DNA from 2 places in the Rhizobium sp. M1 genome. Region 1 is predicted to be linked to the other one. Evidence: riboswitches for the same ligand, from Rfam matches in the RefSeq annotation. Region 1 holds a riboswitch; the other holds the start of a gene.
What was found. Region 1 has a riboswitch for S-adenosylmethionine ahead of CO655_RS31645 (O-succinylhomoserine sulfhydrylase). Riboswitches for the same ligand answer to the same signal wherever they lie in the genome.
Positions count from the first base shown of each region.

Region 2: another riboswitch for S-adenosylmethionine. It lies ahead of metA (homoserine O-succinyltransferase); the one in region 1 lies ahead of CO655_RS31645 (O-succinylhomoserine sulfhydrylase).

Region 1 covers NZ_NWSW01000061.1:9,951-16,810, reverse strand. The annotation lists gene CO655_RS31670 (MarR family transcriptional regulator) at 1-310, opposite strand, end outside; gene CO655_RS31665 (TetR/AcrR family transcriptional regulator) at 524-1,111, shown strand; gene CO655_RS31660 (AraC family transcriptional regulator) at 1,193-2,206, shown strand; tRNA gene CO655_RS31655 (tRNA-Gly) at 2,224-2,297, opposite strand; gene CO655_RS31650 (2'-deoxycytidine 5'-triphosphate deaminase) at 2,356-3,450, opposite strand; SAM riboswitch at 3,523-3,601, shown strand; gene CO655_RS31645 (O-succinylhomoserine sulfhydrylase) at 3,646-4,830, shown strand; gene apaG (Co2+/Mg2+ efflux protein ApaG) at 5,024-5,416, shown strand; gene CO655_RS31635 (Hsp33 family molecular chaperone) at 5,644-6,636, opposite strand; gene argF (ornithine carbamoyltransferase) at 6,726-6,860, opposite strand, start outside.
Region 2 covers NZ_NWSW01000001.1:264,060-270,919, reverse strand. The annotation lists gene nagA (N-acetylglucosamine-6-phosphate deacetylase) at 1-493, opposite strand, end outside; gene CO655_RS01330 (SIS domain-containing protein) at 493-1,524, opposite strand; gene CO655_RS01325 (GntR family transcriptional regulator) at 1,521-2,294, opposite strand; gene CO655_RS01320 (aldose epimerase family protein) at 2,429-3,451, opposite strand; gene metA (homoserine O-succinyltransferase) at 3,566-4,489, opposite strand; SAM riboswitch at 4,539-4,616, opposite strand; gene CO655_RS01310 (ABC transporter ATP-binding protein/permease) at 4,772-6,628, shown strand; gene CO655_RS01305 (ABC-F family ATP-binding cassette domain-containing protein) at 6,685-6,860, opposite strand, start outside.

The sequences.
Region 1 (6,860 bases):
CTGTAAGATGAATGAGCACCCGCCGCTCGTCGTTACGATCGCGCGTCCGGGTCACCATGCCGGCCGATTCCAGGCGCTTCAGCAGCGGCGTGATCGTTCCGGTATCCATATCGAGCTTTAAACCCAACTCTCCGACAGCGCGGGGCGTACCGCCGTAAAGTTCAAGCATCACCAGGTATTGCGGAAATGTCAGGCCGAGCGGCTGCAAAAATGGCTTGTGAAGGCTCGCCATCCGATTGGCTGCGCCATAGAGCGCAAACGAAAGTTGGGTACCCACCGCCCGGCGGGATGCGATCTCATTGTTTGACATGGCTTCATCTAGTGTGCTTTTATCTAGTGCACTAGATAATGTCTTTGTCGGAGAGATCAAGCTCGGCAGCGCTGAATTGGGCGCCTCTCGCTTTCAGGGGTGTCTCGCAGTTCATGTGAGTAAGCCTCATTAACGGACGCAGCCGCTCATTTAGATTGCGAACAAACTCTAAACGTGCTATAGATTTCAAATGACATTTAATTGGAGATCGCAATGAGAGTCAGTCGCGCTCAGGCCGAGGCCAATCGTGAAACGGTGATCAATGTCGCAAGCCGGCTCTTCCGGGAGCATGGCTTCGACGGCATCGGGCTGAAAGATCTGATGAAAGGTGCCGGCCTCACCCAAGGCGGATTCTACAAGCAGTTCGAATCAAAAGACGATCTTGCAGCGCTGGCATCCGGACGAGCGATGGAGAGCGCCGTTCGCCGGTGGTCGAGGGTTGCCGACGGAAGCGCCGATCCCTTCGGAGCGGTTGTCGGCATGTATCTCTCGACCGGGCACCAGGAAGAGAAAGGCGATGGCTGCCCCTTGGCCGCGCTCGGATCCGACGCGGCGCGTCAGAGTGAAGCGGTACGAGCACCATTTCAGAATGGGATAGAAGCCCACCTTCAGATTCTCGACGAAATGATCCCGGCATCGGATGGCACGACACCTTATGACAAAGCCATGGTCGTCCTCTCCCTCATGGTGGGCGCCGTGACCATCTCTCGCATCATGACCGATCAGGCCATGGCGGAGCGTCTGCTTGAGACCGCTGCCGATGCAGTCAAGCACATCGCTGGCGGCACAGAAAACGAATGAGACCTCGCCCCCAATCGGGCGTCTTTTTCATCTCGCAGAGCGCGGTCTTGCCGCTCTCACGCGCGAATTGAACAGGCTCGCATGCTTCATAACACCGCATTCACCCCACGAATGGCCGGCGCAGACTTCGACGGAATGTTGGAAACATTTCTGGGAGCCGCCCACTTTGACGCATCGCCGGCTCGTACGGTTGAGGACTTCAGTTGGTCCGCCGATGCCCGTTCTCACGGGCCGATGACGGCTGTCGATCTCGCATGCAATGGCGAGTGGGACCTCTGGGCCACCTCCGATACCCCGGAATGGCTTACCATTCATCTGCCGCAACACGGCATCTCCGGCATGACGCGGCGGCAGATCACGACAACAGCGGCACCGGGCCAGATGCTGATTGGGCAAAGCCGCGAGGCGGATCGCTTTCTCGTGCGGGGAGCGCTCCATCGATCACAGAAGCTCTTTTTGGATTGGCATCAGATTCGCCGGACGTTCGGCGAAGTGTTTGAAGCCCCTCTTGTCGGATCGCTAGATCTGTCGCCGGTGATCGATGGATCCAGCCCCTCAGGACATTTCATCAAAAATCTTGTCGAGACCATAATCTGCGGCATGCTTGGAGAAGCATGCTTGCTTCATTCGCCGATAGCGATGGTCAATCTCACCCAGGCACTCGCTCATGCGCTGATCCGGTCAGTGCCCCATCGCTACTCTCTGCGACTTGAGCCGAATATATTTGCCCCCGCTCCGCGACACGTGCGTCGGGCTGTGGATTTCATGCATGCGAATATCGACAAGCCGATCACGCTGTCGTCGATCGCCCAATCCGCCAATGTCTCAGTTCGCACCCTGGAAACCGGCTTCCGGGCTTTCAAGGGAGCCACACCGGGCAGTTATCTGAGAACTCTAAGATTGCGGGCAGCTCGAAAAGACCTTCTGGATCGATCGAACCAACAAAGCATCCAGGAGATTTGTCTGAAGTGGGGATTTTTCCACGCCGGCCGTTTTTCTGCGCTTTACAGATCGGTTTACGGAGAAGGTCCTCGGGAAACCCGCAGGCGGAAATCTCAGGCGCCTCACGTCAGCGTGCGGCGCGTTGTCGGATAAGGATGGATTGGAGAAACTGGAGCGGGTGAAGGGAATCGAACCCTCGTATTCAGCTTGGGAAGCTGCTGCTCTACCATTGAGCTACACCCGCGATGCGCTGAGATTTCCAACAGATGGGGGCCGCTGTCAAGTCGGGTCGGCGCGGCGCCTCAGATGCGGAAGTGTTTCGAGAGTTTGAGGCCCTGGGCCTGGTAGTTGGAGCCGAGGCCGGAGCCGTAGAGGCTGGCGGGCTTTTCCTGCATGTGCTCGTAGACCAGGCGGCCGACGATCTGGCCGTCTTCGAGGATGAACGGCACTTCGTGGCTGCGCACTTCGAGCACGGCGCGGCTGCCGCGGCCGCCGGCCGGGGCATGGCCGAAGCCCGGATCGAAGAAGCCGGCGTAGTGGACGCGGAATTCGCCGACCAGCGGATCGAACGGGGTCATCTCGGCGGCATAATCCGGCGGCACATGCACGGCCTCGCGCGAGACGAGGATATAGAATTCGTCGGGATCGAGGATCAGCTCGTTGCGGCCGCGGCTATAGAGCGGCTCCCAGAAATCGAAGATGTCGTGCTGGTCCTTCTCGTCGACATCGACGACGGCGGTGTGGTGCTTGCCGCGATAGCCGATCAGGCCGTCCTTGTCGCCGCTGAGATCGATCGACAGCGCGATGCCGCCGCCCGATACGTTCGGCTGCTTGCTGGCGACGAGCGTCTCGCTTTCATGCAGCTTCAAGAGTTCCGGCTCGCCGAGCAGGGACTGGCCGACGCGGAAGCGGATCTGCGACAGGCGCGAGCCGCGGCGCACGACGATCGGGAAGGTGCGCGGGCTGATTTCGAGATAGAGCGGGCCGGAATAGCCCGGTGGAATCTTGTCGAATTCCTGGGCGTAATCGGTGATGACGCGGGTGAAGATATCGAGCCGGCCGGTCGAGCTTTTCGGATTGGCCGAGGCCGACATGTCGGCCGGCAGCGCCAAGCTCTCCATCAGCGGCACGATGTAGACACAGCCGGTCTCGAGCACCGCGCCTTGGGACAGATCGATCACATGCAGGCTGAGGCGATCGAGCTTGTCCGACACCAGATGCGAAGGCCCCGGCATGAAACTGGCGCGCACGCGAAAGGCCTTGCTCCCTAAGCGCAGGTCGAGGCTTGCCGGCTGGATCTGATCGCGGTCCAGCTCCCGCTCGGAGTTAAGACGCCCCGTTTCAAACAGCGCTGCGATCGCGCGGTCCGCCAGAATTCCAGTTTCGCGAGCCATCATGCCCCATCCATCTTTTGCGCCGACAAAACCAAATACGGGGAATTGACGCAAGCAGCTAACAGCAGTATTGCAGAATTATCCCGTGGTGATTTGGCCGGTCGGCTTGCAGCCACGTTAAACAAGTGGCTAAAAAGACCGGGTTATGAAACCGGTCTGCTTTTGCGGCCGGTTTTTTTGTTATGTGAAGGTGATGGCATGAGCAAGACCTGGCGCCCGGCAACCCAACTCGTCCATGGCGGCACGCTGCGTTCGCAATATGGCGAAACGTCCGAGGCAATCTATCTCACGCAGGGTTTCGTCTACGACACGTCCGAGGCGGCCGAAGCCCGCTTCAAGGGCGAGACCGACGGCTATATCTACGCTCGCTACGGCAGCCCGACCAACGACATGTTCGAAAAGCGCATGTGCATGCTCGAAGGTGCCGAAGACGCCCGCGCCACCGCCTCCGGCATGGCGGCCGTCAGCGCCGCGATCCTCTGCCAGGTCAAGGCGGGCGACCATATCGTTGCCGCGCGCGCCCTCTTCGGCTCCTGCCGCTGGGTGGTGGAAACGCTGGCGCCGAAATACGGCATCGAATGCACGCTGGTCGACGGCCGCGACCTCAAGAACTGGGAAGAGGCAATCCGGCCGAACACCAAGGTGTTCTTCCTGGAAAGCCCGACCAACCCGACGCTCGAGATCGTCGATATCGCCGGTGTGGCAAAACTCGCCAACCAGGTCGGCGCCAAGGTGGTGGTCGACAACGTCTTCGCCACGCCGCTCTTCCAGAAGCCGTTGGAACTCGGCGCCCATATCGTCGTCTATTCCGCCACCAAGCATATCGACGGCCAGGGCCGGTGCCTCGGTGGCGTCGTTCTGGCCGACAAGGCCTGGATCGACGAGAACCTGCACGACTATTTCCGCCATACCGGCCCGGCCATGTCGCCGTTCAACGCCTGGACGCTGCTGAAGGGCATCGAGACGCTGCCGCTGCGCGTGCGTCAGCAGACGCAGAATGCCGCGAAGATCGCCGATTTCCTGGCCGAGCAGAACAAAGTCGCCAAGGTGATCTATCCCGGCCGCAAGGACCATCCGCAGGCCGACATCATCGCCAGGCAGATGACCGGCGGCTCGACCCTCGTCGCCTTCGAGCTGAAGGGCGGCAAGGAGGCGGCCTTCGCGCTGCAGAACGCGCTCGAGATCATCAAGATCTCCAACAATCTCGGCGACAGCAAGAGCCTGATCACCCATCCGGCGACGACGACCCACAAGAACCTGACGGAAGAGGCGCGCGCCGAACTCGGCATCTCGCCGGGCACCGTCCGCCTTTCCGCCGGCATCGAGGATACGGACGACCTGATCGAGGATTTCGCCAAGGCGCTTACCAAGGTCTCGGCCTGATCGACGGCATTGGCGGCCGAGCCTCCGGGTTCGACCGCCCCGGCTCTGCCAAGTAGAATAATACCGACAATTAGGCTTAACGATCGAAAACCATGCGATCACGGCTGTTTCATCGCCGATCAACGTTCCGTTTCTTGACGGATAGGGCCTTCTTATAAGATACGGGTAACATATCTTGACTAAGGTGCAAGGCATGTATCGCGCCCTCACTAGAGATATCGAAGTCGTCGTCGAACCATTCTATCTGGAGGAGCAATCCGATCCGGAAGACGATCGCTATGTCTGGGGTTACCGGATTGTCATCAGCAACAATTCCGGCGTCGCCGTTCGCCTCATCAACCGCTACTGGAACATCACCGACCAGAACGGCGTGGTGGACGAGGTGACCGGCCCCGGCGTCGTCGGCGAACAGCCGCGGCTCAGCCCCGGCGACACCTACGAATATTCCTCCGGCTGCCCGCTCGATACGCCCTCCGGGCTGATGTTCGGCCATTACCAGATGGAAACCGACGAAGGCGAACTGTTCGACGTCGACATCCCCGCCTTCTCGCTGGATTCACCGGGGCTGCTGCGCGTGCTTAACTGACGTGTAACGCCACAGGCGGCACGACACCTCGACCCAGGAGATTGCCGACACCGGCCCCTCATCCGGCTGCCGCCACCTTCTCCCCGTAAACGGGGCGAAGGGAGCATGCCGCAAGCTCTCCGTTCCCCTCCTCGCTCTCGCAGGGCAGGTCCCCTCGCCCCGTTTTTACGGGGAGAGGGTTAGGGTGAGGGGCAGTCATGCGCGCAACCGGACAGCAGTGGTGTCAACTACTCAGCCGGCTGAAGCTCCGTCGGCTCGAAGCGGTAGGTGGTCGAGCAGAATTCGCAGGTCACGGCGATCTCGCCGTTTTCCTGGCTTTCCTCGATCTCCTCGGCCGAAAAACCCTTCAGCACGCCCTTGATCTTGTCGCGCGAACAGCTGCAGCGGTCGAAGACGGCGCGCGGTTCGTAGACGCGCACGCCGCGCTCGTGGAACAGCCGGAACAACAGCCGCTCGGTGCCGACAAGCGGGTCGGTCAACTCGTCGGCGTCGATGGTCTCGACCAGCGAACGGGCTTCGACCCAGGCGTCGTCCTCGCCATGCGGGCGGTCGCCGTTATCGCCGTCGCCGCCGTGGAGATCGGGGTGGCGCATGCGCTCGGGCGCTTCCGGCAGGAACTGGGCGACGAGGCCGCCGGCCCGCCAGCGATGGCGCGGCTTGCCGGCATCGTCGCGATCGAAGAGCTCGGCCGCGGCAAGGCGTACGCGCGTCGGGATCTGTTCCGACTGGCGGAAATAGACACCGGCAATCTCCTCGAGCGAGGTGCCGTCAAGCGCGACAATGCCCTGATAGGGCTGCGCGAACTTGCCCTGGTCGATGGTGAAGGCGAGCACCCCGTTGCCGAGCAGCTGTTCCGGCTCGGTTTCGCCCGCTTCAACCGCCTTGGCAAGCAGCGCCTGATCGAAACGGGCATAGGCGCGAACATTTTCCGGCGTCGAGAAATCGGCGACGAGAAGATCGACCGGGCCATCGCCCTTGGTCTGCACCGTGAACTTGCCGTCGAATTTCAGCGAGGTGCCGAGCAGCACCGTCAGCACGACGACTTCGGCAAGCAGCCGGGCGACGGGCGCGGGATAATGATGGCGCTCGAGGATCGCATCGAGCATCGGGCCGAGCTGGACGGCGCGGCCGCGCACATCCAGACCCTCCACCTGGAAAGGGACGACATGGTCATCGCCGGCGAAATCGAACTGGCCGAGGGCGGCTGCAGCTTCTGCCATGGCTTTCACTCCTAGTTTTCAAGCGATGAGCAAGGGTGCCCTTCGCTCGCGCGGCCGCGCGTTGTTCGCGCGCGGCGTCCGATTATGGTTCAGATCGCGCCCAGGCACCAAGCAAGAATCGACTTCTGCGCGTGAAGACGGTTTTCCGCTTCATCGAAGACCACGGATTGCGGGCCGTCGATCACCTCATCCGTCACTTCCTCACCGCGATGGGCAGGCAGGCA
Region 2 (6,860 bases), on a different contig from region 1:
TGCCGATCGCCTCACGCGCACGGATGAAGGCCTTGACGTCGCGATCCTCGACCGGCCGCATCAATTCGGCCAGATGCGCGCCTTTGCGCGCCGGCGCCAGATGCGGGCCTTCGAGATGCAGGCCGGCGACGCCGCGGTTCCCTTTGACAGCCTCGATCGCGGCCTCGATCGCGGCAATGGAGGCCTCCGATGTGTCGGTGATCAGCGTCGGCAGCAGTGACGTCGTGCCATAGGGCCGATGCCCCTGTGCGATGATCTCCATCGACGCGATTGATGGTTCGTCGTTCAGCATCCGCCCGCCGCCGCCGTTGACCTGCGCATCGATGAAGCCGGCCGAAAGCACGCCGCCGGCAAGCGTCACCGTCTCGCCGTCCGGCAGATCGTTTGTCGCAACGATCGCTTCGATCCGGCCGCCGGCGACGATCAGCGCCTTGTCGTCATGAAAGCGCTCGCCGTCGAAAATACGAGCGCCGATGAAGATCTTGCGGGCCATCAGACCGTCTCCGTCACCTTGAGCAGGTTTGCCGGCTTGTCCGGATCGAAGCCCTTGCGGCGCGTCACCGACTCGATCAGCCGGTAATAGACGAGCAGCGACACCAGCGGATCGACGAGACCGTTGCCCGTCGTCGGCACCCGCAGATTGAGGCCGGAGAGCGGCTGCGTGGAGAAACCGACGGTGGTGGCGCCGAGCTTCTGCAGCCGCTCCAGCGCCTGGCCGTTATTGGCGAAGGCCGCGTCGTCGGGCGCAAAGGCGACGATCGGAAAGCCCGGCTGCACCAGGCGCATCGGACCGTGCATCAGTTCCGCCAGCGAAAAGGCCTCCGCATGCAGGCCGGCGGTTTCCTTGGCCTTCAATGCCGCTTCAAGTGCGATCGCGAAAGCCGGGCCACGGCCGCCCGTATAGAGCGAGGTCGCGTGGAAGAGCACGTCTTCGGCTGCCGCCGTATCGATCCCGGCGGTTGCCGAAAGCGCCTCCGGCAGCTTGGCGAGCGCTGTCTGCAGGTCGAACCCGCCGCCGATCGCAGCCGTGACGCCGGCAAGAGCGGCAACGGAAGCGATGAAGGACTTCGTTGCCGCAACGCTCTTTTCGGCGCCGGCATTCAGGCCGAGAACGATATCGGCCTGTTTTGCCAGCGGGCTGTCGGTGACGTTGACGACGGCGATCGTCGTCGCCCCGCCCTTCTTAGCCGCCTCCTGCAGCGCCACGATATCGGGGCTGGCACCCGACTGCGAGACAGTGAAATGCACGCCGCCCTTCAGATGGAGTGCGGCGCCGTAGACGGAAGCGATCGACGGACCGACGGACGCGACGGGAACGCCGCAGGTGATCTCGAAGAGATATTTGAAGAAGGTGGCGGCGTGATCCGAAGAGCCGCGCGCCGCCGTCGTCACGACGCTCGGGCGGGCGGACGAAAACAGCCGGGCGATCTCGGCAAAGACCGGCTTTTCCTTTTCGAGAAGTGTGGCCACCACCTCCGGCGACTGGCCGGCTTCCTGCAGCATCAGCGACTGATTCTCACTCATAGGTCATCTCCGATTCTCAATTCGGCAACGAAATCATAGGCATCGCCGCGATAGTGCGAGCGGGTGTATTCAACGACGCGCTGGTCTTCCAGGCGCGAGACGCGTTCGATCAGAAGCGCCGGCGCGCCTGATTTGACGTTCAGGATGGCGGCCGAGGACGGGTCGAGGGTGACCGCGGTCAGCCGCTGCAGCGCCCGCACCGGCCTGTGGCCGTTGGCCGCCAGCGCATCGTAAAGCGATCCTTCGCCGCCGGCATCGTCGCCCAGGAACTTGATCGGCACCACGGCGCGCTCAATCGCCAGCGGCAGGCCGTCGGCAAGACGCAAGCGGTCGAGCCGCAGAACCGGCTCGTCGCCACCGAGGCCGAGCAGGAAGGATTCCTCCGGCGACGGCCTGTTGACCGACCGCGACAAGATCCGTGCGGCCGGCAGCCGCCCGCGCGAGCGCATGTCGGCGGAGAAGGAGGAAAGCCGCCAGAGCGACTGTTCCATGCGCTCCACTCTGCTTGATACGAAAGTACCACTTCCATGGCGCGATTCCAGTACGCCCGACGCCATCAGATCGCGATAGGCGGTGCGCACGGTTACGCGGCCGAGCTTCAAGGCCTCGGCAAGGTCGCGCTCGCCCGGCAGCGCTGTGCCGGGCTTCAGCAGGCCTTCCTGCACAAGGCCGGTCAGGGCCTGCGCCAGCCGCTTGTAGAGCGGCCCGGTCAGGCCCGCGTCACGCAGACCGCGGCTGTTCAGTTCCCCTATCAGACTGGTTCTATCCATGGGCAGGCAATAGAACCTATTTAGAACCAATCGGCAAGACGCAATCGGATGCCCATAGAAAAAACCCTCCCCGGTGAGTGTCCGGAGAGGGTTCATAGCGCTCAAATTTGACAGGCGTTCGTCTGGGCGGACGCTCAGCTCTTGGTAAAGATATAATCCGTCTCCTGGCGCAGCACTTCGCCGGGGCGCAGCACCGCATTCGGGAAACCTTGGTGATTGATGGCATCCGGCCAGACCTGCGTTTCCAGGCAGAAGCCGGCGAAGGGGCCGTATTTGCGCCCACCGAGGCCGGGCGCCCCGGTGTTCAGCTTGAAGCCGGCATAGAACTGCACGCCCGGCTCGGTGCTGCGCACCTCAAGCGACACACCGGAATAAAGGCTGCGGGCGAGCGCGACGCTGCGCTTGGCGGTGCGTTCGGCTGACAGGCAGAAATTATGGTCGTACAGCACCTGCTCGCTGCCGACGAAACGCTTCATCGGCGCCATTTCGCGCAGGTCGAATTCCGTGCCGGCAACGGAACGGATCTCGCCGGTCGGCACCTGCCTGTCATCGGTCGGCAGATAATGATCGGCGGCGATCATGATGTCGTGGCCGAGCGCATCCTCGCGGCCGTCGAGATTGAAATAGGCGTGCTGGCAGACATTGGCGAGCGTCGGCTGATCGCTGGTCGATTCGTAGGTCACCGACAGTTCGCCGCTGCCGTGCACCCAGAAGGTTGCCTGGATCGTGCAATTGCCGGGATAGCCGGCGCGGCCATCGGGATCGACGATTTTCAGCACCACGCGGTCGACGGCATGCTCGACGATCGTCCAGTTGCGTTTGGCGATATTGTCGCTGCCGCCATGCAGATGCGTGACGCCGTTTTCGTTCGGCTCGAGCTGATAGTCCTTGCCGTCGAGGGTGAATTTACCGCCGCCGATGCGGTTGGCGCAGCGGCCGGGCGTCGCGCCGAAATAGGCGGAATAGAGCGGATAGCTGTCGAAATCCTCAAAGCCGAGCGAGAGCGGCGCGTCATGTCCCTCGAGGCGCAGATCCTGGATGACCGCGCCCCAGCTGATGATCTTGGCCGTCAGCCCGCCGCCCTTGATGACGACACGATAGACGGTTTCGCCCGCCTTCGTCTGCCCGAAAACTTCCCGCTCCAACTTCTCCGACATGATCGACATCCGTTCCGTTCTATCCTTGGGGTTCAGGACCGGAACCTGCCCGCATTTGCTTCAATCCGCAACCGGTCGGATCAGAAAGAAATGCCGCGGCATCCGCTGATCCGCTCAGAGATCCATGCCGATCTCTTCGACGTCATAGGGCGTCGTCTGGTAGATTTCGTTGATCCAGTTGCCGAACAGGAGATGTGCGTGACTGCGCCAGCGGTTCTGCGGCGCAAGCGCCGGATCGTTATGCGGGAAGTAATTGTGCGGCATCTTGATCGGCACGCCGGCGTCGACATCACGGAAATACTCGTCCGAGAGCGAGGTGGAATCATATTCGACATGATTGAACATGTAGAGCCGCCGGCCCCTTTTCTCATGCACGAGGCAGACGCCCATCTCGCTCGATTCCATCAGAATTTCCAGGCTGTCGGATTTCTCGATGTCGGCGCGCCGCACCTCCGTCCAGCGCGACACCGGCACTTCGAAATTATCCGAAAAGCCGTTGAGATAGATCGAGGAAGGCTTCAGGTTCCGGTGGCGGTAGACGCCGAAGGCCTTCTCCTTCAGCTCGTATTTCGGAACGCCGTGGAAATGATAGATCGCCGCCATCGCGCCCCAGCAGACGTTCATCGTCGAATGGACGTTGGTTTCGGTCCAGTCGAGAATCTCCTGCATCTCTTTCCAATAGGTGACGTCTTCATAGGGCAGGAGTTCGATCGGCGCGCCGGTGATGATGAAGCCGTCGAATTTGCGCTGCTTTACCTCCTCCCAGGTCTGGTAGAAGGCAAGCAGGTGATCTTCGGACGTGTTCTTCGCCTTGTGCCCGCCGATGCGGATCAGCGACAGCTCCACCTGCAGCGGCGAGGCGCCGACCAGGCGGGCCATCTGCAATTCGGTCTTGATCTTGTTCGGCATGAGATTGAGCAGCCCGATCTGCAACGGGCGGATATCCTGTCGGATCGCCATTGTCTCGGTCATTACCCGTACACCCTCCTGGACGAGGGTTTCGAAGGCGGGCAGCGTATCGGGGATCTTGATGGGCATTGCGGTCACTCGATCAAAAATAAAAAACCGGCGGCGACAAAAAATCGCTACCGGTCCGCACGCGGCCCTTTAGCGAATTTTTTAACGTGGCTGCAAGCCGGCCGGCCAAATCACCACGGAATGCCTTAATTAGTCCCAGTTGCGCGACGAATCAACTGCCGAATGCATGCAGCGGCGACTCAGGCAAGCCTCATCACAGTTTAATGACTGATAGAATCTGTTGATAGACCGGTAACGCCACCATGCTAATAATGACAGTATGGGCGGTGTTGGAAAAGCGTGATGGCAGATAAGACCAAGGGGAGGCCGGGCATCCGAAGGCAGGACAGGGTAGGGTACGATCTCAGCCTGACATATCGCCTCGGGGTGATGTTCTCAGCATTCTGGAATTCTGAAGTGCGTGGCAAGGTGCTGTTTCTGGCGACCGTGCTGATCCTCGTCATCCTGGCGACCTCCTATGGCCAGGTCATCCTGAACGAGTGGAATGCCCCCTTCTACGACTCGCTGGAGCGCCGCGACCTCGGCGAATTCTTCCACCAGCTCGAAATCTTCGCGATGATCGCCGGCACGCTGCTGCTGCTCAACGTGTTGCAGGCCTGGCTCAATCAGATGACTGCGCTCTATATGCGCGAGGGCCTGTCGCGCGATCTCGTCGACCAGTGGCTGAAGCGCAAGCGGGCGCTGCGGCTCGCCTCCAGCGGCCTGATCGGCGTCAATCCGGACCAGCGGCTGCACGAGGATTCCCGCAATCTCGCCGAAAGCACGACGGGGCTCGTTCTCGGCCTGCTGCAATCGACCATTCTTCTGGTCAGCTTTATCGGCGTGCTCTGGCAGCTTTCCAGCGGCTTCATCTTCCACATCAACGGCCACAGCTTCTCCATTCCGGGCTACATGGTCTGGGCGGCGATTTTCTATGCCGCTTCCGCCTCGGTGCTGAGCCAGGTCGTCGGCCGCAAGCTGGTGAAGCTCAATGCCGACCGCTTCTCGAAAGAGGCCGAGCTTCGTTTCACGCTGATGCATGCCAATGAGAACATGCCGGCGATCACCGTCGCCCGCGGCGAGGAGAACGAGCGCCGGCGCATCAACACCGACATCAGCTCGGTGCTGCGGGTCGTCAAGCGGCTGGCCATGGCCAATACCAACCTCACCTGGGTTTCGGCCGGCTATGGCTGGCTGGTGATCGTCATTCCGATCATTGTCGCTGCGCCCGCCTATTTCTCCGGCGGCCTCACCCTCGGCCAGTTGATGATGTCGGTCGGCGCCTTCAACCAGGTCAACACCGCGCTGCGCTGGTATGTCGCCAATTTCGGCCCGATCGCCGAATGGCGGGCCACGCTGATGCGCGTCACCGATTTCCGCCAGGCGCTGCTCGACATGGACGAGGACTACGACCTGAAGGACAGCATCGCCTATGAAAACACCGCGCCCGACACGCTGACGCTGAAGGATGTGGTGATCAACGCCAAGATCGGCGAAGATATCGACGAATGCGGCGGTTTCCGCCTGCGCGAAACCGATGTCGTGATCAAGGCCGGCGAGAAAATCATGATCAACGGCGATCACAGCGTCAACCGCAAGCTGTTGTTCCAGGCCATGGCCGGCCTCTGGCCATGCGGCAGCGGCACGATGGGTCTGCCGCCGGTCGACGATACGCTGTTCGTGCCGCAGATCGCCTATGTTCCGGGCGGCACGCTGCGCGAGGCGCTGGCTTTTCCCGAAAGCCCCAATGCTTACGAGAAAGCCGCCGTCGAGGCCGCCCTCGACAAGGCCGGCCTGCATTCGCTGATCACAAGGCTCGATACCCGCGCTCGCTGGGACAAGCTGCTCGACAGCGACGAACAGAAGGCGATCGGCTTCGCCCGCCTGCTGCTCGTGCGCCCGCGCTGGATCGTCTTCGACGAAGTGCTGGAAGGCATGGAGCCGGAGTGGCAGGCAACGATGGCAAAGCTGCTGACCTCCATGCCCGAAACCGGCATGATCTATATCGGCCGCTCCGAAGCCTATCTCGAGGCGCTGCAGCCGCGCGTCCTGCATCTGCAGGCGCTGCCGTCAAAATCCGAAGAGCCGCAGCCGCAGGTCGCCCAGACGGGCGCCAGCGCCAGTGCCGGCGCCGCTGCCGTCCCAGCCCCGGCGCTTTAAGGCCGCTCCGGCCGTCCGTCCGGTTACATGGATGACGCGAGCGGCTGGGTTGAAGGTCAGCCCTCCAGCTCTTCCCGCAGCATTTCGAGCTCCAGCCACTCCTCTTCCATCTTCGTGAGGCTGGCGCGCAGTTTCTCCATCTCGACGGCAAGCCGGTTGAAGGCTGCCGGATCGCGCGTGAAGAGATTGGGATCTGCCATCACCTGTTCGCGCTTGGTGATCTCGGCTTCGG